3 regions of the Sphingomonas sp. SP6 genome follow, and region 2 is predicted to be linked to each of the others. Evidence: predicted binding sites of a transcription regulator. Region 2 holds the regulator's gene; each other region holds the start of a gene.
The links. The regulator LexA, encoded in region 2, represses DNA repair genes until DNA is damaged. The targets are predictions, from matches to a motif close to GTTCCNCNCTTGTTCT.
Positions count from the first base shown of each region.

Region 1: the regulator LexA is predicted to act here: its motif matches at 5,091-5,106, upstream of recA (recombinase RecA).
Region 3: the regulator LexA is predicted to act here: its motif matches at 2,348-2,363, upstream of AC4GYY_RS07325 (ribonucleoside-diphosphate reductase subunit alpha).

Region 1 is NZ_JBZFLG010000001.1:36,701-46,651, forward strand. Features, by position in the region: gene AC4GYY_RS00185 (ArnT family glycosyltransferase) at 1-394, shown strand, start outside; gene fabD (ACP S-malonyltransferase) at 446-1,405, shown strand; gene fabG (3-oxoacyl-[acyl-carrier-protein] reductase) at 1,662-2,402, shown strand; gene AC4GYY_RS00200 (acyl carrier protein) at 2,474-2,710, shown strand; gene fabF (beta-ketoacyl-ACP synthase II) at 2,832-4,091, shown strand; gene mltG (endolytic transglycosylase MltG) at 4,091-5,059, shown strand; gene recA (recombinase RecA) at 5,185-6,267, shown strand; gene AC4GYY_RS00220 (class I SAM-dependent methyltransferase) at 6,566-7,396, shown strand; gene AC4GYY_RS00225 (glutathione S-transferase family protein) at 7,393-8,037, shown strand; gene AC4GYY_RS00230 (hypothetical protein) at 8,034-8,732, opposite strand; gene AC4GYY_RS00235 (M2 family metallopeptidase) at 8,906-9,951, shown strand, end outside.
Region 2 is NZ_JBZFLG010000001.1:869,389-879,339, forward strand. Features, by position in the region: gene sdhC (succinate dehydrogenase, cytochrome b556 subunit) at 1-124, opposite strand, end outside; gene AC4GYY_RS04260 (EF-hand domain-containing protein) at 313-600, shown strand; gene AC4GYY_RS04265 (molybdopterin molybdotransferase MoeA) at 727-1,887, shown strand; gene lexA (transcriptional repressor LexA) at 1,943-2,596, shown strand; partial or broken gene AC4GYY_RS04275 (ComEC/Rec2 family competence protein) at 3,168-4,724, opposite strand; gene gltX (glutamate--tRNA ligase) at 4,753-6,165, shown strand; gene AC4GYY_RS04285 (citrate synthase) at 6,188-7,471, shown strand; gene AC4GYY_RS04290 (hypothetical protein) at 7,476-7,676, shown strand; gene AC4GYY_RS04295 (ATP-binding protein) at 7,677-9,014, opposite strand; gene AC4GYY_RS04300 (DUF2336 domain-containing protein) at 9,011-9,951, opposite strand, start outside.
Region 3 is NZ_JBZFLG010000002.1:324,146-334,096, forward strand. Features, by position in the region: gene AC4GYY_RS07320 (hypothetical protein) at 1-251, opposite strand, end outside; gene AC4GYY_RS07325 (ribonucleoside-diphosphate reductase subunit alpha) at 369-2,246, opposite strand; gene AC4GYY_RS07330 (GIN domain-containing protein) at 2,631-3,416, opposite strand; gene AC4GYY_RS07335 (head GIN domain-containing protein) at 3,371-4,096, opposite strand; gene AC4GYY_RS07340 (GIN domain-containing protein) at 4,152-4,889, opposite strand; gene AC4GYY_RS07345 (CarD family transcriptional regulator) at 4,976-5,509, opposite strand; gene AC4GYY_RS07350 (proline iminopeptidase-family hydrolase) at 5,691-6,671, opposite strand; gene fdxA (ferredoxin FdxA) at 6,682-7,023, opposite strand; gene AC4GYY_RS07360 (RNA-binding S4 domain-containing protein) at 7,085-7,366, opposite strand; gene AC4GYY_RS07365 (helicase-related protein) at 7,371-9,839, opposite strand; gene drmB (DrmB family protein) at 9,950-9,951, opposite strand, start outside.

The DNA of each region.
Region 1 (9,951 bases), 830 kb from region 2:
CGGGGCGCTGGTCGGGAGCGGGCTGCTGCTCGCGAGCGTCGGCAACGCGCACCCGCGCTGGGAGATGGAGGCGCTGGTCGCCGCCGCCCAGGCGCATCCCGACGAGCCGGTCGCCGGCACGCCCGACGAGGCCCGCCGCGCCGCGCTGCCGCTCGCACTCGCCGGGCGGGGCCGGGTGATCGCCGGCGCGCCGCGGCTCGGCGGACTGGTCGTCGCGCGCGAAGCGGATGCGCCACCCGGCGAGGTGATCGCCCGCTATCCGTCGCCGCCGACCCGGCTCGGCGCCATCCTTGGCGCGGCCGGTCTCGAAAGGGTCGTGCCGGCTGGGGTCGCCCGTCGCATGTTCGCGCCGAACCCGGCCTATGTGCTGGTCCGCACCGGCCCCAAAGGTTGACCCCCGCGCGCCGGCACGCCTAACCGCCTCTCTTGTCAAGGAGAGGTCACAATGCGCGCGTTCATCTTCCCCGGGCAGGGGAGCCAGGCGGTCGGCATGGGCAAGGCGCTCGCGGACGCGAGTCCGCATGCGCGCGAGGTGTTCCAGGAGGTCGACGAGGCGCTCGGCCAGAACCTGTCCGCGCTGATGGCGGACGGCCCGATCGATCTGCTGACGCTGACCGAGAACGCGCAGCCCGCCATCATGGCCGGCGCGGTCGCCGTGCTGCGGGTGCTCGAAAAGGAAGGCGGCGTCTCGGTCGCGGACAAGGCTGATTACGTCGCCGGCCACTCGCTCGGCGAATATACCGCGCTGTGCGCCGCGGGCGCGCTCGATCTCGCGACGACCGCGCGCCTGCTGAAGCTGCGCGGACAGGCGATGCAGGCGGCGGTGCCGGTCGGCGAGGGGGCGATGGCGGCGCTGCTCGGCGCGGATCTCGACACGGCCGAACTGATCGCCGGCACCGCGGTCGACCAGATCCTGGCGGAGGGCGGCGATGCGCTGGTCTGCACCATCGCGAACGACAACGATCCCTCGCAGGTCGTGATCTCCGGTCACAGGGCCGCGATCGAGCGCGCCGTCGCGCTCGCCAAGGATCTGGGCGCAAAGCGGGCGGTGTTGCTGCCGGTTTCGGCGCCGTTCCATTGCCCGTTGATGCAGGACGCCGCGGACGCGATGGAGAACGCCCTGCGCGACACCCGCCTCTCCGCGCCGGTCGTGCCCGTCTACACCAACGTCGACGCCGCCTCCGTCGCCGACCCCAATCGCCTCCGGTTCGCGCTCGTCGAGCAGGTCACCGGCATGGTCCGCTGGCGCGCCTCGGTGGCGGCGATGGCGGGGGAGGGTGTGTCGGACTTCGTCGAGTTCGGCGCGAAGGTGCTGGCCCCGATGGTCAAGCGCACCGCCCCCGACGCGACCGCGACGAGCGTGCTGACGATGGACGACATCGAGGCGTTGTTGAAACGAATGTAGGATTCAAGAAGGAAGAAAGGGGTTCACGCAAGGGACGCAAAGGTCCGCGAAGGGCGCGATGAGGAAGGGAGAAGGCCCGGACCCAGGCCGCGCGAGGGCAAGATCTGGTATTGCTGCGTCGCGGCGAAGAAGAATGCGCCGCCGAGAACCATCTTCCTCGTCTTCTCTTCATGTCCTTCGCGGACCTTCGCGTCCATCGCGTGAAGCACCTTCTTCTCTTCTGTGCCCGCTGCAGACACCAATGAAGGATCACACCATGTTCGATCTTACCGGCGCGACCGCCCTCGTCACCGGAGCCTCGGGCGGGATCGGCTCGGCCATCGCCGGCGCGCTTGCGAAGCAAGGCGCGCGCGTCGCGGTGTCCGGCTCCAACGCCGAGAAGCTCACCGCCTTCCGAAACGAGCTCGGCGGCGATCACGTCGCCGTCCCTGCGAACCTCGCCGACCCGATCGCGGTCGACGCGCTCGTTCCCGCCGCCGTCGCGGCGCTCGGCGGCCGGCTCGACATCCTCGTCAACAACGCCGGCGTCACCCGCGACAATCTGACGATGCGGATGAAGGACGAGGAGTGGGACACGGTGATCCGCGTCAATCTCGAGGCCGCCTTCCGGCTGATCCGCGCCGCGGCCAAGCCGATGATGAAGCAGCGCTACGGCCGCATCGTCTCGGTCACGTCGGTGGTGGGCCAGACGGGCAACCCCGGGCAGGCGAATTACGCGGCCTCCAAGGCGGGGCTGGTCGGCATGTCGAAGGCGGTGGCGCAGGAGCTCGCCAGCCGCAACATCACGGTCAACTGCGTCGCGCCGGGCTTCATCCGCTCGGCGATGACCGACGGGTTGCCCGATGCGCAGAAGGCCGCGCTGAGCGCGCGGATTCCGGCGGGCGACCTCGGTGCGGGAGAAGACATCGCCGCCGCGGTGGTGTATCTGGCGTCGAAGGAAGCAGGGTACGTCACGGGCCAGACGCTCCACGTCAACGGTGGGATGGCGATGGTCTGACTTGCGCCGAACTCGCAGCCGTTCTAGCTGCGTTCAGGAATCATCACCCCCCAGCGAGAGGGACCAAGTTCATGAGCGAGACCGCCGACCGCGTGAAGAAGATCGTCGTCGAGCATCTCGGCGTCGAAGCCGACAAGGTGACCGAGGACGCCAGCTTCATCGACGATCTGGGCGCGGACAGCCTCGACATCGTCGAGCTGGTGATGGCGTTCGAGGAGGAGTTCGGGGTCGAGATTCCCGACGACGCCGCCGAGAAGATCACGACCGTCAAGGACGCGATCACCTACATCGACGAGCACAAGGGCTGATCGTACGCCCCCAAGCCGGATTTGAGCGGCTCTCCGTCCTCCGCTAGAGGGCGGGGAGCCGTTTCGTTATGTTGATCCGTCGTCCCGGGCGCGCGCCGGGGACGACGCTGGAAGGAAGCCTATGCGTCGCGTCGTCGTCACCGGCCTCGGTCTCGTTACCCCGCTCGGGGCGGACGTCGAGACCGTCTGGAAGAACATCGTCGCCGCCCGCTCGGGCGCGGCGACGATCACCCGCTTCGACGCCACCGATTACCATTCGAACTACGCCTGCGAGGTGAAAGCGCCGGATCACGAATTCGGCTTCGATCCGGGCAAGCGCGTCGACCACAAGGTCCAGCGCCAGGTCGATCCGTTCATCGTCTACGGCATCGACGCCGCCGGCCAGGCGATCGAGGACGCCGGGCTCCTCGACATGACCGAGGAGGAGCGCTTTCGCGCCGGCTGCTCGATCGGCTCGGGCATCGGCGGCCTGCCGGGAATCGAGAGTGAGTCGCTGGTGCTGGCCGAGAAGGGCCCCAAGCGGGTCTCGCCGCATTTCGTCCACGGCCGGCTGATCAATCTGATCTCGGGTCAGGTCAGCATCAAATACGGGCTGATGGGTCCCAACCACGCGGTGGTCACGGCTTGCTCGACCGGCGCGCATTCGATCGGCGACGCGGCGCGGATGATCGCGATGGACGACGCCGACGTGATGCTCGCGGGCGGGGCCGAATCGACCGTCTGCCCGATCGGCATCGCCGGCTTCGGTCAGGCGCGCGCGCTCTCGACCGGCTTTCGCGACGATCCCACCAAGGCCAGCCGCCCGTGGGACCAAGCGCGCGACGGCTTCGTCATGGGCGAGGGCGCGGGCGTCGTCGTGCTCGAGGAATATGAGCGGGCGAAGGCGCGCGGCGCGAAGATCTACGCCGAGGTGATCGGCTACGGCCTGTCGGGCGACGCCTATCACGTCACCGCCCCGCACCCCGAGGGCTCGGGCGCGTTCCGCTCGATGCAGATGGCGGTGAAGAAGTCCGGCCTCGCGCTCGACGACATCGACTACATCAACGCGCACGGCACCTCGACCCCGCTCGGCGATGAACTGGAGCTGGGCGCGGTCCGGCGGCTGTTCGGCGACGCGATCGGCGGGCTGTCGATGTCGTCGACCAAGTCGGCGATCGGGCACCTGCTTGGAGGCGCGGGAGCAGTCGAAAGCATCTTCTGCATGCTGGCGCTGCGCGATCAGGTCGTCCCGCCGACGCTCAACCTCGACAATCCCAGCGAGAATTGCGCGGGCGTCGACCTGGTCCCGCACACGGCCAAGCAGCGCAAGGTTCGCGCGGTGCTGAACAACAGCTTCGGCTTCGGCGGCACCAACGCCTCGCTGGTGATGAAGGCGGTCTAGTGCGCCCGATCGGCTGCTTCGGCCTGCTCGCCGGCCTGCTGCTGATCGTCGCGGCGTTGCTGGTGGCGCAGGATTGGCGCGGGGCGGGGCCTGCGAACGCGCCCGTCACCGCGCAGATCTCGCGCGGGGCCACCCTCGCGCGCGCCGCGGCCGAACTGGAGAAGGCAGGCGCAATCGAATCGGCGACGCGCTTCCGCATCTACGCCCGCCTGTTCGGCACCGGCGCCCCGATCCGGGCTGGCGAGTATCAGGTGCCCGCGGGGGCGAGCCCTTCGCTGGTCCTGAAGCTCCTCCAGGAGGGCAAGGTCCGCCAGCGCTTCGTCGTCGTGCCGGAGGGCTATCCGTCCGTCCTGGTCCACGACGCCTTGCTCCGCGCCGACGGGCTCACCGGCGGGGTCGGCATTCCGCGCGAGGGCTCGATCCTCCCGGACAGCTACGCCTACGAACGCGGCGACACCCGCGTCTCCGTCGTTCTGCGGATGCAGAAGGCGATGCGCGACTATCTCGCCGCCGCCTGGGCGAAGCGCAAACCCGGCATCGCGGTCAAGACCCCGGCGGAGGCGATCACGCTCGCCTCGATCGTCGAGAAGGAAACCGGCAAGCCCGCCGAGCGCCGCGTCGTCGCCGCGGTGTATGAGAACCGGCTGCGGCAGGGGATGCCACTCCAGGCCGATCCGACCGTGATCTACCCGCTCACCCGCGGCCGCCCGCTCGGCAGGCGGATCCTCGAATCCGAGCTGAAGGCGAAGAACGGCTACAACACCTATGCCGAGGCAGGGCTACCCAAGGGCCCGATCGCCAATCCGGGCAAGGCGTCGATCGACGCGGTCCTGAACCCCGCCGACAGCCCCGCGCTTTACTTCGTCGCCGACGGGACGGGCGGGCACGTCTTCGCGAACACGCTGGACCAGCACAATGCCAACGTCCAGAAATGGTATGCCATCCGGAGGGCGCGGGGAGAGATGTAGACAACGCGACCACCGTCCGACGAAATCCGGTGTTTCCCTCTTGTTCTACAGGAACGAAGACGGTACACAACGTCCCGCGCGTTGAACGGTCGATGCGCATGGTCTAGCGGTGTGAGGGAAGCGATATGGCTGCGAACCTGAAGGTGATCGACTCCGGCATGGCCTCCTCCCTTTCGAACAACACCGATCGCCAAAAGGCGCTGGACGCCGCATTGGCGCAGATCGACCGCGCCTTCGGCAAGGGCTCGGCGATGAAGCTCGGCTCGAAGGAGGCGATGAAGGTCGACGTGATCTCGACCGGCAGCCTCGGGCTCGACATCGCGCTGGGCGTCGGCGGGCTGCCGCGCGGCCGCATCGTCGAGATCTTCGGACCCGAAAGCTCGGGCAAGACCACGCTGGCGCTCCACGCGGTCGCCGAGGCGCAGAAGCGTGGCGGCACCGCAGCGTTCGTCGACGCCGAGCATGCGCTCGATCCGGTCTATGCCAAGAAGCTGGGCGTCGACATCGACGAGCTGATCGTCTCGCAGCCCGATACCGGCGAACAGGCGCTCGAGATCGTCGACACCCTCGTCCGCTCGAACGCGGTGGACGTGCTGGTGATCGACTCGGTCGCCGCGCTCGTCCCCCGCGCCGAGATCGAGGGCGAGATGGGCGACAGCCACGTCGGCCTTCAGGCGCGACTGATGTCGCAGGCGCTCCGCAAGCTCACCGGCACGATCAGCCGCTCGCGCTGCCTGGTCATCTTCATCAACCAGATCCGCATGAAGATCGGGGTGATGTACGGTTCGCCCGAGACGACCACCGGCGGCAACGCGCTCAAGTTCTATGCCTCGGTCCGGCTCGACATCCGCCGCACCGGCTCGGTGAAGGACCGCGACGAGGCGACGGGCAACACCACTCGCGTCAAGGTCGTGAAGAACAAGGTCGCGCCGCCGTTCAAGCAGGTCGAGTTCGACATCATGTTCGGCGAGGGCGTGTCGAAGCTCGGCGAGATCATCGACCTGGGGGTCAAGGCGGGGCTGGTCGAGAAGTCGGGATCGTGGTTCAGCTACGACAGCGTCCGCATCGGCCAGGGGCGCGAGAACGCCAAGAACTTCCTGCGCGAGAATCCGGAAATGGCCGAGCGCCTGGAAAAGGCGATCCGAGCGCGCACCGATGCGGTCGCCGAGGAGATGATGGTCGGACCGTCGGGCGAAGACGACGCCTGAGGGATCTTTCGCGATGACGCCGCCGCGGCCCGCTCCCGAACATCGGGGGCGGGCCGTCGCTTTTTGGTGTCGCGTCACCGTCGCGAGGACCCTCTCTCGGCGCGCGCGACCGAGCGCCGGTGCCGCGCTCCTGTCCCGTTCGCGTCGCGCCGGTGTCGCGGAGCCGTCGCTTGGCAGGGGCGTTTCAGCCGCATCTACCCGAAGACGCGGGTCGGCGCCTAAACCGCGTCGACCTCTCTCAGCAAACTCGCTCGGGGGGTAGCAAGCCTCGCTGAATAAACCGCTGGAGTTCCCGCAGATGACCGAAGCCGCACAATGGCGCACCGACGTCGGAACCGTCTGGGCGGAGGAATGGCGGCGCACCGACCGCAGCTTCGCGGGAGTCTCCGCCGCGCTCGACGCCGCGATCCTCGACGTCTCCCCGACGACAGGAGTCGCACTCGACATCGGCTGCGGGGCGGGCGGGACGAGCCTGGCGCTCGCCCGCGCGCACGCCGCGCTCGCAGTGGTCGGGATCGACCTTTCCCCCGATCTGGTCGCGGTCGCGCAGGCGCGCGCCGTGGGCGTCGACAACGTCCGCTTCCAGGTTGCCGACGCAGCCGACCCCGCGCCGCCCATCCTCGGCGGCGCGCACGACATCGCCGTCTCGCGCCACGGCGTGATGTTCTTCGCTCATCCCGTGGCCGCGTTCGAGACGATCCGCACGTTGCTCAAGCCCGGGGCGCCGTTCGTCTTCTCCTGCTTCCAGTCGGTCGGGCGCAATCCCTGGGTGAGCGACGTGGTGGAGGCGATCACCGGGGAGCCGATGGCGCAGACCGGCGACATGCCGGGTCCGTTCGCCTTTGCCGACCCGGACCTTGTCCGGGCGCTGCTGACCGATACGGGGTGGAGCGACCCGCGGGTGCGCGATCTCGACTACAGCTACGTCGCCGGGCAAGGCCGGGATCCTGTCGGCGACGCGCTCTCGTTCCTTTCGCGGATCGGGCCTGCGGCGCGCGCGCTCGCGACCCTGCCCGCGTCCGACCGGCCCTCCGCCCGCGAGCGGTTGCACGGACTTCTGGCCCGCCATGTCGCGGGCGATCTGGTCGCGTTCTCCGCCGCCGCCTGGATCTGGAGCGCGCGCGCATGATCGTCGTCCACCACCTCGAGAACTCCCGGTCGCAGCGGGTGCTGTGGATGCTGGAGGAGCTCGATTTGCCCTATGAAGTCCGGCGCTACGAGCGGAACAGGACGACGATGCTCGCGCCGCCCGAGCTCAAGCAGGTCCACCCGCTGGGCAAGTCCCCCGTCATCGTCGACACCGCCGACGGCACGAGCGGACAAGGGCGGGTCGTCGCGGAGACCGGCGCCATCGTAGAATATCTGGTCGACAAGGCCGATGGTCGCCTCGGCCCGCCCGCCAATCGCGACGCGACGCTCCGCTACCGGTTCTGGCTTCACTATGCGGAAGGCTCGCTGATGCCGCCGCTGCTCGTCAAGCTGGTGCTCGGCCGCGTGCCGCTGCTCGGCGGGATGGCGCAGAAGCGCATTCAACCGATGATCGACGTCCATCTCGATTACGTCGAGGCGGAGCTCGCCAGGCGGCCCTGGTTCGCGGGCGACGAAATCACCGCCGCGGACGTGATGATGAGTTTCCCGGTCGAGGCGGCGCGCAGCCGCGGCGGGCTGGACGCCTCGCGCCCGCATACGATCGCCTGGCTGGCGAAGGTTCACGCCCGCCCCGCCTTCCGGCGTGCGCTGACCGCGGGCGGGCCTTACGACTTCGCTTAACGCTGCGCGGTCGCGATGCCCGCCGGCGGCCATTCCAGCACGCCGCACGCCTTTGCGACCCACTCGCCCTTCTTCGACCAGCAAACCGCATCGAGCCGCGGCATCGCCAGCTTGGGCTGGAAGGCATAGACCGCCACCTGGTCTCCCCAAGGCGTCAGCGCGTTGCGCAGTTCGCGCATCCGTGCTCGCGACACCTCGACGAACTTCCCCTTCGACGTAAACACCGCGTCGCGTCCGATCGAATTGGCTACCTCGCAGAAGTTCAACTGCGATTCCACCGCCGAGAAGCCGGCGTAGGTCCGAGTCCCGAACTGATCCAGCGCCGACTGTCCACCCTTTGGAGACTTGTTGACACGGACGAAATACTTGGTGAGCGTGTCGAACGACTTCTTGAGTTCGTCCTTGTGATCGGTGAGGATCGCATTGTAGTTCGACACCGTCACCATCGTCGGTTCGAATTGGCACTGGAGCGCGGCGACGTTCAGCGCCGCGCGCATGTTCCAGACCAGCGCGGCGTCGATCTCGGCGCGCGTGGCGCCCGGCATCGGCTGGGCGATCCCCGGCTCGTCGCCGACCACCGGCGCGCCGGACAGGTCCTTGGATTTGAGGAAGAACTGCGCCGAAGCGGGCGTCGCCGCGACCGCCGCTCCCGCCAACGTCAGAGCCGCCACGCCGGCCCGCCACACCTTGATCATCACCCTATCCCCACGCAACTCGCCGGATTCTAGACCTTTTCGAATCGTCTCCCAACAGGTTTTTACCATGTCCGCCGAACGGCTCGCCGCAGCTTCGCGAGCGGACGGTCGGCTTGACCGGTCCGCGACCCGGTTTCATTCTCTCCCCCTCGATGTGCGCAAAAGGGCTCCGCATGATCCGCTTCACCTCGCTCGCCGCGCTCGCGGCGACGCTCGCCGCCGTTCCCGCCGCCGCGCAGACTCGCCCCGCCCCGGCGCAGGCCGCCCCCGCGACGGCGGCGCAGGCGGACGCCTTCGTCGCCGATGCCGAGCGGCAGATCGAGGCGATCTCGGTCCCGACCGCGCAGATCAGCTGGGTGAACGCGACCTATATCACCGACGATACCGATGCGCTCGCCGCCGCGGCGGGGGCGAAAGCGACCGAACTCGCGGTCAAGCTCGCGGTCGAGGCGGCGAAGTACCGCAGCGTCCCCGGCCTCTCGTTCGACACCCGGCGCAAGCTCGACCTGCTGCTCGGCGGCATCACGCTTCCGGCGCCCAGCCGCCCAGGGGCGGCGGACGAGGTCGCGACGCTCGTGACCAAGATGTCCTCGTCCTACGGCAAGGGGCGCGGCATGCTGGACGGCAAGCCGATCAACGGCAGCGACATCGAGGCGGCGATGGGGAGCGTCCGCGATCCCGCCAAATCGCAGGAGATGTGGGTCAGCTGGCACGACCAGGTCGGCGCGCCCATGCGCGCGGATTTCCTGAAGTCGGTCCGGATCGAGAACGAGGGCGCGAAGGAACTGGGCTTCGCCGACACTGGCGCGCTCTGGCGCGCTGGCTACGACATGCCGCCGGAGCAATTCGCCGCGCTGACGGACACGCTCTGGAAGCAGGTCGAGCCGCTCTACCTCGCGCTCCACACCTATGTCCGCTGGAAGCTCAACGCGAAGTACGGCGACGCCGTCCAGCCCAAGACCGGCCCGATCCGCGCCGATCTGCTCGGCAACATGTGGGCGCAGGAATGGGGCAACATCTACGATCTCGTCGCGCCGGCGGGTGCTGGCGACCTCGGCTACGACATCGGCGATCTGCTCAAGACCAAGGGCTATGATCCGGTAAAGATGTTCAGGACCGGCGAGGGGTTCTACTCCTCGCTGGGCTTCGCTCCCCTGCCGGACACGTTCTGGACGCGCTCGCAGATCGTCAAGCCCGCCGACCGCGAGGTCGTGTGCCA
Region 2 (9,951 bases):
GCGCGGCCAGGAACCAGACCAGCAGGCACGCGCCCACCGTCGCCATTCCCGATCCGGTCACGCGGTGCAGGATCGAGACCGTCATGTGCGGACCCCATTTCCAGATCTGGAGATGGGGCGACATCGGGCGCGTTCGAACGGGAGCGGCTTTGCTGGCCAAGGGCATGTCCTTCAGGGTTGCCAGCGTCCATAATCCTCCGGGCGACCTATGCAAGCATTGGGGTGCGCTGCGGCATGATGCGACGGACCGATGCATCCGCACGGCGGGTTCCGCGTTTGGGGGTCGCCGGGAACCGGACTGGAGGGACCACCATGCGCATAATCTTCGCCGCCGCGCTCATCGCGACCTCGCTCGCGGCGTGTTCGCAGCACGACGGCACATCGTCGGATCGGCAGGATCGCAAGGAGCGCCGCGACCGAGGGGATCGCGGAGGCCGAGGCGACCGCGGCGGTCGACTGGAACGACTCGATACCAACAACGACGGTTTCGTCGAGAAGAGCGAGGCGCCCGAGCGGATGCAGCGCCGCTTCGACCGGCTCGACACCGACCACGACGGCAAGCTCTCGGCGGACGAGCTCGGGGCAGGTCGTCGGCGCTGAGAGCGCCGCTCGGCGGGTCGCCTTCCGCAACCTTCGGCCGGCCCCGGCGTGACGCGCCCGCCCGCTCGCGATGATGTGAACCCAAGTGTGACCTTCGAAGCTCCGCCTCACCTTCTCGCCGTCGCCGTGGCGCAGCAACGCCTGGTCGCCGCCGCACGTCCGGTCTCGAGCGAAGTCGTCGCGATCGCCGACGCGCTCGGCCGGTGGACGGCGGCGCCCGTGATCGCCCGGCGCACCCAGCCCGCCGCCGACCTGTCGGCGATGGACGGCTATGCGATCCGCGCCGCCGACCTGCCGGGGCCCTGGCGGGTGATCGGGGAAAGCGCGGCAGGCAGACCCTTCGCCGGAGGGATCGGCCCGGGCGAGGCGACCCGGATCTTCACCGGCGCCGCCCTGCCCGCGGACGCTGACGCGGTGCTGATCCAGGAAGAGGCGCGGCGCGACGAGGACCGGCTGATCCTCACGGGCGAAGGTCCGACGGGGCCGAGCCGCAACGTCCGTCGTCGCGGCCTCGATTTTACGGACGGTCAGGAGCTGGTCGCCGCGGGCGAACGCTTGACTCCCGCTCGCCTGGCGGTCGCGGCCACCGCCGGCGTCGCTGCGGTTACCGTCCGCCGCCCGGTCCGTGTCGCGATCGCCAGCACGGGCGACGAACTGGTTGAGGTCGGTCAGCCGATCCCCGATGGAGGCCTGCCGGAGTCGAACCGCCTACTCCTGCGCAGCTTGCTCGCCGATCTGCCGGTCGAGATCGTCGATCTCGGCATCCTTCGCGACGATCTCGCCACCCTGCGCGACGCCTTCGCGGCGGTCCGCTGCGACCTGCTGCTCACCACCGGCGGCGCGTCGGTCGGCGATCACGACCTGGTCCGGCCGGCGCTGGAGACGGCAGGGGCGACCATCGACTTCTGGCGGATCGCGCTGCGACCGGGCAAGCCGATGATGGCCGGTCGGCTTGGCGACGCGCAGGTGCTCGGCCTCCCCGGCAATCCGGTCTCGGCCTTCGTGACCACCATCCTGTTCGCGCGACCGCTCGTCGCCGCACTGGCAGGCGCCCGCGATCCCATGCCGCGAACCACCACCGGGACGCTCGGGGAGGATCTGCCCGGCAACGGCGCCCGCACCGATTATCTACGTGCCGAGCTGCGTGATGGCCGCCTCTTCGCCGCCGCGATTCAGGACAGCTCGATGCTCCTCACGCTCGCCCGCGCCAACTGCCTGATCGTGCGACCGGCGCATGCACCGCCCACTGTCACGGGCGACTCGGCGGAGATCCTGATGATCGCTTGACGTGTGCAAGAGCGTTCCGTAAAGGTTCGTCGTCTGTTCGCCAGCGAGGCCGATCATGCTCACGCGCAAGCAACACGAACTCATCTGTTTCATCGACGATCGCCTGACCCAGACCGGGGTTTCGCCCTCGTTCGAGGAGATGAAGGACGCGCTCGACCTCAAGTCGAAGTCGGGGGTCCATCGCCTGATCTCCGCACTCGAGGAGCGTGGCTTCCTCCGCCGATTGCCCAATCGCGCCCGCGCGCTGGAGGTGATCAAGATGCCCGAGCGCGCCGAGGCGAAGAAGCCGACGCGCGCCGCCACGCCCCGGCCCGAGCCGGCGAACGACACCGTCGAGATCCCGCTGCACGGCCGCATCGCCGCGGGCGCCCCGATCGAGGCTTTCGAGGGCTCGACCACGCTGTCCGTCCCCGCCGCGCTGCTCGGCTCGGGCGAGCATTACGCGCTCGAGGTCTCGGGAGATTCGATGGTCGAGGCGGGCATCCTCGATGGCGATTTCGCGCTGATCCGCCGTCAGGAGGTCGCGCGCGACGGCGAGATCGTGGTCGCGCTGATCGAGGACAGCGAGGCGACGCTCAAATACTTCCGTCGCGAGGGTGCGATGATCCGCCTCGATCCCGCCAATCGCGCCTACGATCCCCAGCGCTACGCGCCCTCGCAGGTCCGCGTTCAGGGAAAGCTGTCGGGGCTGCTCCGCCGTTACGACTGACTGCCCGCCACGGATGTTCGTCGCCGGGCTGGAGGACGGTGGCGACCCGCCCGGCCGCGAGCGTCACCGCCACGCCGCCCGTTGTCGCCAGCACGTCGCGGTCGAGCCGTAGCCATGACGGCCGGCATCGCCACGGCAGCGGACGCTCGCTGATGACGATGTCGGCGCCCCGGCAGGCCGCGATCAACTCGTCGATGGGGACCCGGTAGGCGCTTCGCGTCGCCACGACGCGCCACCGCCGCCCGCCCGCCTCACGGTCGACGATGCACAGGTCGCGCGTGCATCGCGCCTCGGGCTGATCGACCAGGAACACCGGATCGCCGTCCACCCCGCCGTTCTCCGCCAGCGTGTCCAACGTATAGTCTCCCGCCCGGTCGCGCAGCACGGCGACGCCCGCTGCGGTTCGGATCGCGAGATGCCGTCCGTCGCCGGTCACCAGCAGGTCCGGAGTCGGGCTCAGCAGCGCCCAGACGAGCCCCGCCGCGAACGGTGCGGCTCCGAGCCGGCGCCAGCGCGTCCGCCACAACGCCGTCCACAGGCCGCCGGCGACCATCAGCGCGAACGCTCCGCCTGGCATCGCGGGCAGCGCCGCCACCGCCCCCGGCGCGGCGGCGACCCGGTGGGCAAGCCAGAGCAGTAGCGCCAGTGTCCGCTCGAGCAGCCACCACAGCGGCCCTGCCAGGCCCGTCGGCTCGAAGACGAGCGCCGACGCCTCCAGCGGCATCACGACAAAGGTGGTCAGCGGGATGGCGACGATGTTGGCGACGGCCCCGTACAGCCCGGCCTTGTGGAAGTGATAGACGGCGATCGGCATCAGCGCCGCCTCGACCACCAGCCCCGTCAGCAGCAGCGACCCTCCTTCGCGCGCGACCCTTCGCCACCTGGCCTCGTCGCGCGGCAGGAACCAGGCACGCACCTTCGGGTGCTCGTGGAGCGCGATGATCGCGGTCACCGCCGCGAACGACAATTGGAAGCTTGGACCCGCCAGCGACTCGGGCCAGACCAGCAGCACGATGACCGCCCCCGCCGCGACCAGCCGCAGCGTCACCGCCTGCCGCCCGACCGCCATGGCCGCGAGCACGAGCAGCGCCGCGACGCAGCTGCGGATCGTCGGCACCTCCGCGCCGGTCAAGAGCGTATAGCCGATCGCCACCAGCGCCGCTGCGCCACCTGCCACCAGCGGCAGCCGCCCGGTCAACGCCAGCGCCGGACTGAGCGCGAGCACGCGGAGCACCAGCCACATCGTCAGCGCCACCGCCGCGGTGATGTGGAGGCCACTGACCGACAGGAGGTGCGCCAGCCCCGCCCGCCGCATCGCTTCCGAGTCGTCGTCCGCGATCGCACCCGTGTCGCCGGTCGCCAGCGCCGCCGCGATCCCGCCCTCGCTGCCGGGCACCCTCGCCTCGATCAGCCGGCTCAGTCGCGAGCGCAGGCCGTCTTCGGCAACGCCGGGAGAGATCACCGTCACCGGCGCGAACGCCCGGCCCGTCGCGCCCAGGCGGGCGAACCACGCGACCTGGGCGAAATCGTACGCGCCGGGCACCGCCGGCGACGGCGGCGGCATCAGCCGAGCCCGCTGTCGGATGACCGCTCCGGCGGTCAGCCCGGGTGGGGCGTCGCCGACAGCGACGTTGAGCCGGATCGACCTGGGCGTCGGCACGGTGGTCTGCCGGCCCGTAGGCGCGATCCGCGTCGGGATCATCGTCACCCGCACCAGCTCGCGCGCCGGCAGATGCTGGACGCGCGTGACCCGCCCTTCGACCGCGGCGACGACCGGAGCGGCGAGGACCGGCGCGCGCGCCCGTTCCGCCGACGCCCAGGCGAGCGCGACTCCCAGCGCGACCGCGCCACCCGCTGCCGCGACCGCAAGCCCCGCGCGCCCCCCGCGCCATGCGGTCAGCCCCAGGCAGCCGACCGCCAGCGCCGCCGCGATCGCCGCCAGCCATCCGGTCCGGGTCGGCAGCGCGAACCACGCGGCGACGCCGAGGCCCAGCATCACCGGCAACCAGAGCGGCAGCTGGTCGCGCTCCGCCTCCAGCCAGCGCTCCACCGGCTCGCGCCACCGCCGCCCGCTGGTTTGAAGCGGTTCGAACGCCGTGCTACGGGCGGCTGCGGCTGAACTGGCCATCGAGATTCCAGCCTGGGAGCAAGCGCGCTTGAGCGCAACCACCGATCCCGCGGGCGGCCCCGCGGCGCCTGTCGTCACCCGTTTCGCGCCTTCGCCGACCGGGTTCCTCCACCTGGGCGGCGCGCGGACCGCGCTGTTCAACCTGCTGTTTGCGCGCCACCATGGCGGCACGTTCCTCCTGCGCATCGAGGACACCGATCGCGCGCGCTCGACCCAGCCCGCGATCGACGCGATCCTCTCGGGGATGCGCTGGCTCGGGCTCGACTGGGACGGCGACGTCGTGTTCCAGTTCGCGCGCGCCGATCGCCATGCCGAGATCGCGCATGCAATGGTCGCGAGCGGCCACGCCTATCGCTGCTACATGACCGCGGAGGAGATCGACGCGATGCGCGCCGCGGCGCAGGCGGCGAAGCAGCCGCTGCGGATCCGCTCGCCGTGGCGCGATCGGACCGACTGGCCAGAAGGCGAGCCCTACGTCCTGCGCCTCCGCGCCCCGACCCAGGGCGCGACCACGATCCACGACCGCGTCCAGGGCGAGGTCACCGTGCAGAATGCCGAGCTCGACGATCTCGTCCTGCTCCGCTCCGACGGGACGCCGACGTACATGCTCGCGGTGGTCGTCGACGATCACGAAATGGGCGTCACCCACGTGATCCGCGGCGACGACCATCTCAACAACGCCTTCCGCCAGCTGCCGATCTATCGCGCCAACGGCTGGCCGGAGCCGGTTTACGCGCACATCCCGCTGATCCACGGCGCGGACGGGGCGAAGCTCTCCAAGCGCCACGGCGCCGTCGGGATCGAGGCGTATCGCGACGAACTCGGGATCCTGCCCGAGGCGCTCGGCAATTACCTGCTCCGTCTCGGCTGGGGGCACGGCGACGCGGAGATCATCAGCCGCGACGAGGCGATCGCCTGGTTCGATCTGGACGCGGTCGGCAAGTCGGCGTCGCGGTTCGATCTCAAGAAGCTCGAGCATCTCAACGGCCATTACATTCGCGAGGCGGACGATTCGCGGCTCGCTGCGCTCGTCGCCGAGCGACTCGGCCGCTTGGATGCGGACCCGTTGCTCACGCGAGCGATGCCGGCCTTGAAGCCGCGGGCCGCCAATCTGAACGAGCTCGTGGACGGCGCCGCCTTTCTGTTTGCGCAGCGCCCGATCGAGATCGCGGCGGATGCCGCCCCGCTTCTCGCGGGGGATGCGTTGACGGTCCTGGCCGCTCTCCACGCCGCTCTTGACGCGGTGCACAACTGGAATACGGAGGCGCTCGAAAACACGGTCCGTCGGGTGGCCGAGGAGGCGGGCGTCAAGCTCGGCCAGGCCGCCCAGCCGCTCCGCGCCGCGCTCACGGGACGCAGGACGTCGCCGGGAATCTTCGACGTGCTCGAACTGCTCGGGCGCGACGAGAGCCTGGCCCGGATCGCCGACCGCCTGTCCTGACGAAGTTCACTCGGAGTATCCCATGACCGACACCGCCAAGCTCTCGCTCTCGGGCAAGGACTTCGACTATCCCGTCCTCTCGGGCACGGTCGGGCCGGACGTCATCGACATCCGCAAGCTCTACGCGCAGACCGACGCCTTCACCTACGATCCCGGCTTCACCTCGACCGCGAGCTGCCGGTCGGAGCTGACCTATATCGACGGCGACGCGGGCGTGCTGCTCCACCGCGGCTACCCGATCGGCGAACTGGCCGAACAGTCGAGCTTCATGGAGGTCTGCTACCTCCTCCTGAACGGCGAGCTGCCCAAGGGCGAGGAGCTCGACGGCTTCATCGATACGATCACGCGACACACGATGGTCCACGAACAGCTCGCGAGCTTCTTCCGCGGGTTCCGGCGCGACGCCCATCCGATGGCGATCATGTGCGGCGTGGTCGGCGCGCTGTCCGCCTTCTACCATGACTCGACCGACATCCACGATCCGGTCCAGCGCACCATCGCCAGCCACCGGCTGATCGCCAAGATGCCCACGATCGCGGCGATGGCGTACAAGTACAGCGTCGGTCAGCCTTTCCTCTATCCGGACAATTCGCTGAGCTACACCGGCAACTTCCTGCGGATGACGTTCGGCGTCCCGGCCGAGAAGTATGAGGTCAACCCCGTCGTCGAGAAGGCGATGGATCGCATCTTCATCCTCCACGCCGATCACGAACAGAACGCCTCGACCTCGACCGTCCGTCTCGCGGGTTCGTCGGGCGCCAACCCGTTCGCGTGCATCGCGGCGGGGATCGCCTGCCTCTGGGGCCCGGCGCACGGGGGCGCGAACGAAGCGGCGCTCAACATGCTGCGCGAGATCGGCACACCCGATCGCATCCCGGAGTTCATCGCACGCGCCAAGGACAAGAACGATCCGTTCCGCCTGATGGGCTTCGGGCACCGGGTCTACAAGAATTACGATCCGCGCGCGACCGTGATGCAGAAGACCGTGCGCGAGGTCTTCGACGCGCTCAAGGTCAACGACCCGCTGTTCGACACCGCGCTGCGGCTCGAGGAGCTGGCGCTGAGCGACGATTACTTTGTCGAGAAGAAGCTGTTCCCCAACGTCGACTTCTATTCTGGCGTGATCCTGTCGGCGATCGGCTTCCCGACCTCGATGTTCACCGCGCTGTTCGCCTTGGCGCGCACCGTCGGGTGGGTCGCGCAGTGGAACGAGATGATCACCGATCCCGATCAGAAGATCGGCCGTCCGCGTCAGCTCTATGCCGGGCCGGCCCAGCGCGCCTATGTTCCGGCCGGGGAGCGTTGAGGCGGTGCGCCGCGCACGCGCTCCGTTGATTGCGCTCGGCGTCGTCCTGACGCTGATGGGGGTGCTCTGGATCGGGCAGGGCCTCGGCTACGTCGACTGGCCTCGATCGAGCTTCATGCTCCGTCAACGGGTCTGGGCCGACTATGGCGCCGGTCTGGCGGTCGTCGGCCTGCTCATGATCATCGCCGCCCGCCGCTGGCGGTGATCAGCGCGCGGGCAGCTCGAGCGTGAACCGCGCGCCCTCGCCCGGCGCGCTCTCGACCGACAGTTCGCCGCCCATCACGCGCGCCAATCGCCGCGCGATGTAGAGGCCCAGCCCGCTTCCCCCCGGTTCGCTCGGGTCGACCCGCTCGAACTTGTCGAAGATCCGCGCCTGATCTTCCGGGGCGATGCCCTTGCCCTGATCGGCCACCCTGACGATCCCGCGGTCTCCCCGCCGCTCGACGTCGATCACGACGCCCGCACCGCGCGGCGAGTAGCGCACGGCGTTCCCGACCAGGTTCACCAGGATCTGCAACGTCCGGCGGAACTCGCCCGAGACGGCGACGCTGACGTCGGGCGCAGGCCGGGTGATCGTCACGCCCGAGTCGGACGCGCGGACCGACAGCAAACCGCCGGCCCGGCGCGCCACGTCCGCCAGATCGATCTCGTCCGGTTCGACCTTGAAGTCGGGACGCTCGATCGCATTCAGATCGGCGAGATCGTCGACCAGCGCCAGCAGGTGCCGGCCGGCGCTGGCGATGTCGGCGGCATATTCGACGTAATGGGGCGCCAGCGGGCCATCGACTTCGGCGTTCATGGCATCGGCCTCGGCCACGATCCGCGACAGCGGCGCGCGCAGTGCGGCTTCGAGCTGAAGGTTGAAGCTCTCGCCGCCCGGAGCCTCAAGCGACGCATCGGCGGGCGCGTCCTCGAACACACCGCCGACATAGCCGAGCAGGGTCTGCGTGGCGTCGCGGATCGCTGTCCCCGCGAGACGGACCGCACGCGCGCCGCCCACCGTCGCGCGCTGCCCGTCGAAATCCTGTCGGTCGGCGAACGCCTCCAGCAGGGGCATCGTCCCGCCCTGGCCCGGCTCCAGCGCGAAGGTCCGGGTCAGCGGCTGACCGAGCAGCGCGGCGGGGTCGAGCGCGTACCGCGCCGCGCCGTCCTCGTCGATCCTGCGGAACCGGAGCGAGGCGTCGACCTCCCAGGTCCAGTCGCAGCCCGGTGGCGCCGCGGCGGTCGGCGCCGACCAGGCCGGCCGGGGCGCCGGCGCACGTTCCCGCACCTCCACCAGCGTGATCGTCACACCCTCGGCGGTCGGCCGGGCGCGGACCCAGCAGTCGAGATCGGCGTCGACATCGGCGATCGTCACGGGTCGCGCGACCGGGATCGCAAGCCGCCGCGCCAGTCGCGCGACCGTCGCCAATTGCGGGGTGGCGAGCGGTGCGCCGATCGCTCCTCCCGCCCGCGCATTGAGCGCGGCGAACGCTTCGTCGCCGCCGACGAAGCGGTCCCGGGCGTCGACGTGACCGACGAGACTGGTCAGGAGCGATGTCACGCCCTGCTCCTCGCCAGCGCCCGGAGCGCCGAGCGGAACTCGGGATGAAGCCGCATCGGCGCCAAGGCGTCGGCTGCCGCCTCGCGGTCGACACCCATGATCGCATCGAGGACGTCGGCGAACGCCTCGACATCGCGGCGGTGGTCGGCCTCGCTCAGCATCAGGCCGATCCGCGCGATCTCTCCGCGATCGAGCCCCTGCGCCCGCAGCAGGAGCCACAGCCGGTCGCCGTCGGGATCGAGCACGACGCTGCGCGCCTCGCCGAACTCGAGAGACGCCGAGTGCGCCACCAGCGCGAAGACCAGGACGGGACGCGCATCGGCGAGCGAAGACGCCAACAGCTCGCCCAGCTCCGCGGGCCGCGGGTCGATCGCCTTCGCCACTCGCATCGCCGCAGCGTCCAGCCGGTCGGCGCTGGCATTGGCGGCGATGCTTCGCGCGGCGCCATCGGCGAGCGCACGCTCGATCGCCGCGCCATCGTCCGCAACCTCGCGGAGCGCGGCCGCGACCCACCAGACGAGCCGCTGGTGCACGGACCGCGCCAGTTCGCGTCGCCCATCGCGCGCCCGGTTCTCGGCGGTGAGCAGGTCCGCAGCGGCCGCGGCGACCACGCCGTCGGGGCTCTCGGCCAAGCGCGCGAGCAGATTGGACTGATCGGCCGGAGCGACCGTCCGGCGCAGCGCCTCCGCCAGGAGATCCTGGCGAGCGCCGCCGATCAAGTCCGCCAACAGCGGCGCGTCGCGAAGCAACCCCGAATCAAGCAGCCGCGGCAGGACATCGCCCAGGACCGCACGTCCCGTCGAACGCTCGGCGAAGGCGGCGATCTCTCGTACGACCGCCTCGACCGCGCGCGCCAGCCCCGCGGCGAGCGCCGCCCGCATCTGATCGTCGAGGCGTGCATCGTCAGGAAGGAAGAAATCGTCGAGCGCGGCGTTCA
Region 3 (9,951 bases), on a different contig from region 2:
GCCCACATATAAGCGAAAGTCACCACATCCAGAATGTGATGCCGACGGAGCAGCAAGGACGAGTACCACCAGCTTTCCAGAGCGCCGGCTTCTCCGTGAGCCGAAATGTGGACTCCGAGATCGTCTGGGAATCCTGTTTTCGACCACAGCCAAAACAGCGGAATCATGTACCCGATTACGAAGAGTATTACCGGCCACGCCTTGCGCCAGCGATCTCCGAATGTCTCAACCTTAACCGTCCCGGTTTTCATCGTTGAGACCCTCGCCGCCCCGCCTCCGCCACGCCGTCAGACGGAGCGGCTGCGCCGCACCGCTGCCCGCCGTGGCGAGTCTTGGGATTGCTCACGCAATCCCAAGCCGCCCGCACCTCACTGGCACGCCAGGCACTCGTCATAGTCCGTCGTCTCGAACTCGTACTTCGGCTTCTCGATCGTGTTGTCGACCTCGACCCCGCCGGCGAAGCCCGCGCGCTGGACCGACTTCGAGCGGAGGTAGTAGAGCGACTTGATCCCCAGCTCCCAAGCGCGGAAGTGGAGCATCAGGAGGTCCCACTTCTCGACGTCGGCCGGGATGAACAGGTTCAGCGACTGCGCCTGATCGATGAACGGCGTACGGTCGCCCGCCAGTTCCAGCAGCCAGCGCTGGTCGATCTCGAAGCTGGTCTTGTAGCAATCCTTCTCCTCGACGGAGAGGAAATCGAGGTGCTGGACGCTGCCGCCGTGCTCCAGGATCGAACTCCACACCGCATCCGAGTTCTTCGACTTCGCGATCAGGATCTTCTCGAGATAGGGGTTGCGGACCGAGAAGCTGCCCGACAGCGTCTTGTGGGTGTAGATGCACGCCGGGATCGGCTCGATGCACGCGCTGGTGCCGCCGCAGATGATCGAGATCGATGCGGTCGGCGCGATCGCCATCTTGCAGCTGAACCGCTCCATCACGCCGACGTCGGCAGCGTCGGGGCACGGCCCGCGCTCGGCGGCAAGCGCCATCGATGCCTGGTCGACCTGCGCGCGGATGTGCTTGAACATCCTGAGGTTCCAGCTCTTGGCCATCGCTCCTTCGAACGGCAGCCCGCGCGCCTGAAGGAAGGAGTGGAACCCCATCACCCCCAGTCCCACCGACCGCTCGCGCGCGGCGGAATAAGCGGCGCGCTCCATCCCCGGCTCGGCGCGGTCGATGAAATCCTGCAGCACGTTGTCGAGGAAGCGCATCACGTCCTCGATGAAGCCGTCGGCGTCCTTCCACTCGTCCCAGGTCTCGAGGTTGAGCGACGACAGGCAGCAGACCGCGGTGCGATCTTCGCCGCGATGGTCCTTGCCGGTCGGCAGCGTGATCTCGCTGCACAGGTTGGAGGTCGAGACCTTGAGCCCCAGCTCGCGGTGGTGACGCGGCATGTTCTTGTTCACATGGTCGGCGAAGACGATGTACGGCTCGCCGGTCGCCAGCCGGGTCTCGACCAGCTTCTGGAACAAGGCGCGCGCATCGACCTTGCCGCGGGCCGACCCGTCCTTGGGGCTGGTCAGCGTCCACTCGGCGCCGTCGCGCACCGCTTCCATGAAGGCATCGGTGATCAGCACGCCGTGGTGAAGGTTGAGCGCCTTGCGGTTGAAGTCACCGCTCGGCTTGCGGATCTCCAGGAACTCCTCGATCTCGGGATGCGAGACGTCGAGGTAGACCGCGGCCGAGCCGCGACGCAGCGAACCCTGGCTGATCGCGAGCGTCAGCGAGTCCATCACGCGAACGAACGGGATGATGCCGCTCGTCTTGCCGTTGAGCCCGACCGGCTCGCCGATGCCGCGGACGTTGCCCCAATAGGTGCCGATCCCGCCGCCGCGCGAGGCGAGCCAGACGTTCTCGTTCCAGGTGTCGACGATGCCGTTGAGGCTGTCAGGCACCGAATTGAGGAAGCAGCTGATCGGCAGGCCCCGCCCGGTGCCGCCGTTCGACAGGACCGGTGTCGCCGGCATGAACCACAGGCGCGAGATGTAATCGTACAGCCGCTGCGCGTGCGCGGCGTCGTCGGCGTAGGCGCTGGCGACGCGGACGAACAGGTCCTGGAAGGTCTCGCCCGGCAGCAGGTAGCGGTCGCGCAGCGTGTCCTTGCCGAACTCCGTCAGGAGCGCGTCGCGGCCGTGATCGACCTCGACCGGATAGGGCGTACTGATCGCCCGTGTGTCGCGCCGCGGCGCCGCCGCGCCCGCGCCGGACGTCGTCGTGGCCGGAGTGTCGATCGTGTCCGTGTCCATGCGCGTCTCGCCTGTGTCCCGAAAGTCCATCGCCGCCCTCATGTCCTTGCCAACCGAATCGGCGGAAGAGCAATCCTACACCCATCCGCACCGGAACGGTGAGAACAAAAAGTGATCATGCCGCTCGGACATGTCGGATCGGCCGCTCGACCTATGTAAGGTCTCGCTCGACCGACCACCACCACTTGCGTTCGTTCCCGATCTTACCCCAAGAGATTGTGGCAAACCGAACGTTCACGCAAGCGGCGACGGCGGTCCAACCAGGGTCGGTCACATGCGAGCGGCGCCGCGATGTCGCGGTCTGAAGGCTGCGACGCGCGGACTTCAGCCGCCTCTAAGAAAGGCAAGAGCACGAACCGCGAACGAAAATAAATCGCGGTCGCGTCAGCGCATCGCCGCCGCGCCGCAAACGACCGAGCCGCCCGCAGGCGCGCGGACCTGGCATTTCGGCGCGCCGAGCACGGTCACCTTCCCCAGTCCCGTCGTCGTGACGTTGGCGGTGAAGCGCGCGGCGACCGTCACCTCGCCCACGCCTTCGACCCGCGTGATCAGGTCGCCGACGATCAGCTCCGGCGCCGCGATCGCGCCGGGGCCGTTGACCATGATGCGCGCGTTGCTCGCCCTGCCGGCGACGTCCAGCGTCCCGGCGCCGACGACGGTGGCCGCGAGTTGGTCGGTGTCGACGCGCTCGATCGAGAGCTTGCCTGCGCCAGTCACCGCCAGTTCGACCCGCGAGCCCTTCACCGGGCCGCTCCGCACCTGCGCGCCTGCCGCGATCGCGACCGCTTCGAGGCGCGGCGTGCCGAGCGTGATCGTCACGGGCTTCGGTGTAGCCCCGGACGAGCGCTCGCCCCAACCTCCGCCGCCCGGCCGGACCGTCAGCGTGTCGCCGCTATGACCGATGTCGACGCGCTCCAGCGCGTCTTTGTCCCCGCTCGCCCGCGCCGAGGGACTCACCCCGGTCCGCACCTCGACGACGAACGGCCCCTCCACCCGAACGCGGGTGAAGCTGGCGACCGAGACGGTGCGGTCGGCGGCGCTCGCGGGGAGCGGCGCGACGGCGAGGAGCAGGAGCAGGCGGCGCATCGCGGCACCGTCCTCCACCGCCGCCGCCGTGGCAAGCCTCAGCCGCAGCGGACCGAGCCGGACCCCATCTTGCTGGTCTTGCATCGCGCGCCGGTGCCGAGGTCGACATCGCCGGAGCCCAGAATATCGACCTTCGCGTCACCGTCGACCTTGGCGCGGACTCCGCCAGAGCCCGCGATCGACACCTTCGCCCCCGCGGCGGAGAGCCCCGGCGCGTCGAGATCGCCCGAACCCGCGATCTCGACCGTCAGCCGGTCGGCGCGACCCGCCGCCTTCACGGTACCCGAGCCGGCGATCGAGAACGTCGCCTCTCCGGTCGCGAGCGCCGCGATCGAGAGGTCGCCCGAGCCCGCGAGCTCGCCCTTGAAGCCCGGGCTTTCGGCGCGGTCGACGGCAAGATTCCCCGATCCGGCGAGCTCGGCGGCGGTGATCCGCGGCATGGTGACCGTGACGCGCACGCCCTTCCCGGACGACCAGTTGAAGCCGAATCGGTGGACGCGCCCGATCTTGAGCGTATCGCCGTCGCGCTCGATCCGGAGCTTGGCGAGATCGGCCTCGGCTCCCTCGGCCCGCACCGAAAACGCGGAGCCGACGCGGACGTCGACGTCGTCGGGGCCCTGCACGGCGACCACGGTGAAGCCGTCGACCGGATAGCTGCGGCTGGTGCCGGAGCCGGTCCCAGGCACGCCCTTGCCGTCGTCGCCGCCGAAGCCGTTGCCGCAGGCGGCGAGCGGAATCAGCAAGGCCAGACCGTAACCACGCATCGCTCATCTCCCATTGTGTATTGTTTCACTAACACACTTCGAGAGAGTCGGCAAGTCACCCGCCGCAGCGCACCCGGCCGCTGCCGACGCGGCTGGTGACGCAGCGCGCCGCCGGGCCGAGATCGACCTCGCCGCTGCCGGCGATCGAGACCTGCGCCGGACCGGCGACATCCGCGCGGACCGAGCCCGAGCCGCCGATCGACACGGTGGCGCGCGCGGCGCGGAGCGATGGCGCGTCGACATGGCCGCTGCCGCCCACCGACACGGTCAGCGCCTCGACCCGACCGCGTGCGGCGACCCCGCCGGAGCCGCCGACCGACACGCGGACCGTGCGCGCGGAGACATCGGCGAGGACGAGATTGCCCGAACCGCCGACCGCGGCCTCGAACCGGTCGCCGGCAATGCGGTCGACCATCATCTGACCGCTGCCGCCGACCGCCGCCGCGGCGATCCGCGGCATCGTCACGGCAATCCGGAGTTGCCGCTCGAGCGAGGGATCGCCGCGACGATCGCGGAAGCGGCGGGCGATCTCGAGCGAACGCCCCTCGCGGGTGATGCGCAGGTTCTGGAACGCGGCCACCGGACCGGTCGCCTGGACCGACCAGGCGGGGCCGACCCGGACCGCGACCGTCGCGCCGGTGCCGAGGCCGACCTCGTCGAAGCCACCCGCCGCATAGACCATGACGCCGCCCCGCGATTGCGGCAAAATGCCGGGGCCGCGATCGGTGTCGGCGGCAAGGGCGGGGGCGGCGACCAGCGCCAGCGGAACGAGGGTGAGCAAGGGGCGGCGCATCGAGACTCTCCTATGGGAAGAGCCTCGATACTCAAGACGATTACGTCTGTAAACACCGCCTCCCCCGCGAACGGGAGAGGACCGGGTTACGCCTGGACCTTGTCCTTGTTGTAGATCGCGGCGGCGGCGCGGAGAATGTCGAGGATCTTCAGCTGAGCCGCGGGCTCGTCGAGCTGCTCCATGGCGGCGAGTTCGCGTGCGAGGCGGCTGGTCGCCCCTTCGAAGATCTGGCGCTCCGAATAGCTCTGCTCGGGCTGGTCCTCGGCGCGGAACAGGTCGCGGACCACCTCGGCGATCGACACCAGATCGCCGGAGTTGATCTTCGCCTCATATTCCTGCGCGCGCCTGGACCACATGGTGCGCTTGACCTTGGGCTTGCCCTTCAGCGTCTCCATCGCCTCGCGCATCGTCTTGTCGGACGACAGCTTGCGCATCCCGACCGACTCGGCCTTGTTGGTCGGCACCCGGAGCGTCATCTTCTCCTTCTCGAACCGCAGCACGTAGAGTTCGAGCTGCATCCCGCCGATTTCCTGTTTCTGCAGTTCCACGACGCGGCCCACCCCGTGCTTCGGATAGACGACATAATCACCGACATCGAAATGCAGCGCCTTGGCAGCCATGAAGGGGCCTTTCTCTTGATGCGCCGGGGAGCGCGACCGCAAGACGGGCGGACGCAAAGCCGGCGCGCAGGATGGTGGTTCGAATCGCTTCGAGCGATCGCGGAGGAAGCGCGACCGTCGCGGACCCATATAGCATTTTCGTCACAATGTCGCCAGCCCAATAAGTCAGCGCTGCTGCCGCTCAGCGGCTGGGCGGGTCCTGGCGGGCGAGGAAGGCGCGCAAGGTCGCGACGGTCTCCTCGGGCCGGTCGGTGACGGTGGCGTGGGCCGCGCCGGGGATGACCGCGAACTCGCAACCGGGGACCCGGCGCGCGAACATCGCCGCGGTGACGGGTCGCGCCTCGTCATATTGGCCGACCATCAGCATGGTACGCCGCCCGTCGAGACGTGCGAGCAGCGGCTCGCCGTCGTAACGGCGCAGCGTGCCCGTCGCGACGAACTCGCTCGCTCCCCACATCGTGCGGTAGAGGGTGGGATTCCACCGGCCCGCGGCCCGCTCGTAAGCGCGCGTCGCGGCAGTCGGCGGCTCGCGTCCGTTGAACGCGGCGTAGAAAGGGGCGGAGGCGGCCTCGCACGCCTCGGGCCGAAGCGGCCGCCGATCGCAGACCTTCAGTTGCGCCTGCGCGTCGCGCGGCAGTTCGGCACGGAGCGCGTTGGCATCCGCGATCCAACTCCGGGTCGAGATCAGCGGGCTCGCCAGCACCAGCCCGGCGAGCGCGGCCGGCCGGCGCGCTCCATATTCGAGCGCGAGCGTTCCGCCCCAGCTATGGCCACAGACCTGCCAGCGCGGCACGTCCAGCGCAGCCCGGATCGCCTCCAGCTCGTCGGTGAAGCGCGCGACCGTCCAGTTGCGCGGGTCGTCGGGCCGCTCCGATTTCCCGCAGTCGAGTTGGTCGTAGAGGATGACGGCACGCTGGTCGGTCAGCGCGAGCAACTCGACCAGCGAATTGTGGGTGCCGCCCGGCCCGCCGTGGATCGCGACCAGCGGCGGGCGCGGACCCGCGAGGTCGCCGTTCACACGGACGTAGATGCGGCCGCCCGCGACGGGGATCATCGCCTCGCGGTCCGGCTTCGGGATCGTCGCGAGGCCACGCGCCCAGCCCGGCGCCGCCGCCAGCGCCGCGCCTGCTGCGGCTCCGGCGAGGACCTCGCGCCGCGTCACCACGTCGGGATCAGTCGCCCGCGCCGGGCTCGGGCGAGAAATACTTGTCGAACTTGCCCTCTTCGCCCTTGTGCTCGTCGGCGTCTGCGGGGGTCTGGTTCGCCTTGCGGGTGACGTTGGGCCACTGGCTGCCGAAGGTCGCGTTGAGCTCCAGCCACTGCTCGAGCCCGCTCTCGGTATCGGGCAGGATCGCCTCGGCCGGGCATTCGGGCTCGCACACGCCGCAGTCGATGCATTCGCTGGGGTTGATGACGAGCATCGTCTCGCCTTCGTAGAAGCAATCGACCGGGCAGACCTCGACGCAGTCCATGTACTTGCACTTGATGCAGGCGTCGGTGACGACGTAGGTCATTGCCTTGGAAACTCCGGTCGGGCGTGTCGGGGACGTTCGCTATGCCGCTCGATTCCGAGCGTCAATCGTCTCGGCCCTCCTGCGAGTCGTTCGCGGTCAGCTCCTGGTAGCAGGCCTGCGCCTCGGCAGGCGGACCGCGGCGCGTCGGCAGCGCCTCGACGCGGATCACGCGGACCTCGCCCCGGTGCGTCGTGAACGTCAGGATATTGCCGATCCGGACCGGGGCGGCGGCACGGTCGACGGCGCGGCCGTCGACCCGTAGATGCCCCGCCGCGGCCAGCCCTTGCGCGAACGCCCGCGTCTTCACGATCCGCGCCCACCACAAGAAGCGATCGAGCCGCATCGTCTCACCCACGCGAGACGAGCGCCCCGAGCGCGGCGAAGGCGTTGTCGGGCGGGGGAGGCTCCCGCCGCGCCGGCGGGCGTCCGCGCCATGCCCAGGCGGGCGGTTCGCCCTGGGCGACGCGCGCCGGGCGAAAGCCAAGTTCGGCCATCAGCCGCGCGATCGTCTCGGGCAGCAGCCCGATCGAGGTGGCGAGCGCGGCGTCGGGGGTGAACGGGCGGCGCCCGCCGCGCGCGTCGTGCGCGGCGCGGGCGAGCCGCTCGAGCAGGTCGACGCGCACCGCCTGGCCGGCGAGCGGGCGGAACCCCGCTGCGACCTCCGCTCCCGTGTCGCCGCGGCGGAGCACGGTCGCACCCTCGCGCGGGCGCGCCAGCATGCGCCCGGTCGCCGCCAGCAGCGCCGCCCGCCAATCCCAGGCGCGCGGTCGCAGCAGCGCCGGCGCGAACAGGTCGAGCGCGCCGATCGTCACGCCTGCGCGGCGGAGTCGGTGCCGATCCTCCGCCGAGAGCGCCTCGACTCCGATCCGGACGGACAGCCGCGCGAGCACCCCGGCCTCCGCGTCGAGCGCGCGGGCGACGCTGCGCAGCGCGGAGGAGGCGGCGGGATCGGTCGCGAGCTCGGCGATGCGGACCAGCGCAGGGGTGGCGTTGACCAGCGCATCGGCGAGCCAGCGCTCCAGCCGCGCGGTCACGCGGTCGCGAAGCGGACGATCGAGGCAAACGAGCGCCGCGTCGAGCGCCACGCGCGGCCGCGCGACCAGCGGCCCGGCGGCGAGCGTCGCAACCGGATGGCCGGCCCAGACGATCGCGCCGCCATCGAACGTGAGCGCGGCGTCCTCGGCCGCCGCCAGCGCCTCGCCCCGGCGCGCGCGCTCCGCGGTGAGCCGCTTCTCCGCGGTCGCGAGCAACAGGCGCTTGTCGGCGGAGGTCGCGTCGGGGGCGACCACGAAGCGGAACCCCTCGAGCCGCCCGATCGCATGGGTGTCGATCGTCACCTCGCCCTCGGCACCGATCACGACCGGAAGCGCGCCGGCGCCCGCCCCGATCCCCTTCATCAGCACGCTGGTCCGCCGGTCGACGAAGCGCTGGGTCAGCGCGGTGTGGAGCGCGTCGGACAGCCGGTCCTCGACCTGCTTGGTCCGCTCGGCCCAGCGCCGCGGCTCCGCGAGCCAGTCGGGGCGCTGCGCGATATAGGCCCAGGTGCGGATGTGGGCGAGCCGGTTGGCGAGGGTCTCGACATCACCATCCGGACGGTCGAGCCGCGCGACCTCGTCCGCGAACCAGCGATGCGGCAGGTGGCCGTCGCCCAGATAGGCGAACACGCGCGCGACGAAGCGCGCGTGCGGATCGAGGCCGACCTTGGCGAAATCCGGGATGCCGCACGCCGCCCACAGCCGCGCGACCTGCCCCTTCGCCCGCCGCCGGACCTCCGGATCTTCGGCGAGGCGGCGGAGCACCCCCAGGTCGATCGCCTCGGGCGCGGGACGCAGGACCTCGTGGTCGGGCCTCGCTGAGAGCGATCCGATCAGCGCATCGACGCTCGACAGGTCGGGTTGGCCCTCGCGCCAGTAGAGCCAGTCGAGCCGGGGAAAGCGATGCTCCTCGATCGCCAGCACCTCTTCGGGGAGGAACGCCTCCGGCCCTTCCTCGACCACGCCGCCGAAGGTGCCGTCGCGCTGGTGTCGCCCGGCGCGACCCGCGATCTGCGCCATCTCGGCGACGGTCAGCCGCCGCCGCCTGCGTCCATCGAACTTGTGCAAGCCGGCAAAGGCGACATGGCCGACGTCGAGGTTCAGCCCCATCCCGATCGCGTCGGTCGCGACCAGATAGTCGACCTCGCCCGCCTGGAACATCGCGACCTGCGCATTGCGCGTGGCCGGGCTGAGCGAGCCCATCACGACCGCCGCGCCGCCGCGCAGCCGCCGCAGCATCTCGGCGACGGCGTAGACCTCCTCCGCCGAGAAGGCGACGATCGCGGAGCGGCGCGGCAGCCGGCTGATCTTCTTCGCGCCCGAATAACGCAGCGTCGAGAAGCGCGGCCGCTCGACGATCTCCGCGCCCTTCACCAGCGCGCGGACCATCGGCTTGAGCGCAGCCGAGCCGAGGATCATCGTCTCCTCGCGCCCGCGCGCGCGGAGCAGCCGATCGGTGAAGACGTGCCCGCGCTCGGCATCCGCGCCGAGCTGCGCCTCGTCGAGCGCGGCGAAGGCGAAGTCGCGGTCGAGCGGCATCGATTCGGCGGTGCACAGGAACCAGCGCGCGTCCTTGGGGACGATGCGCTCCTCGCCGGTGACAAGCGCGACCCGGTCGCGGCCCTTGAGCGTGCACACCCGCTCGTACACCTCGCGCGCGAGCAGGCGCAGCGGGAAGCCGATCACACCGCTCGAATGCGCGCACATCCGCTCGATCGCGAGATGGGTCTTGCCGGTGTTGGTCGGCCCCAGGACGGCGGTGACGTGCGACCCGTCGTGCATGGGAGGTATGTCGGGCCGCCGGGGCGGGGATGCAACCATTCTCCGTTCGTGCCGAGCGAAGTCGTGGCACCAGCCCGGCCATGTCCCTCGACTTCGCTCGAGACGAACGGTC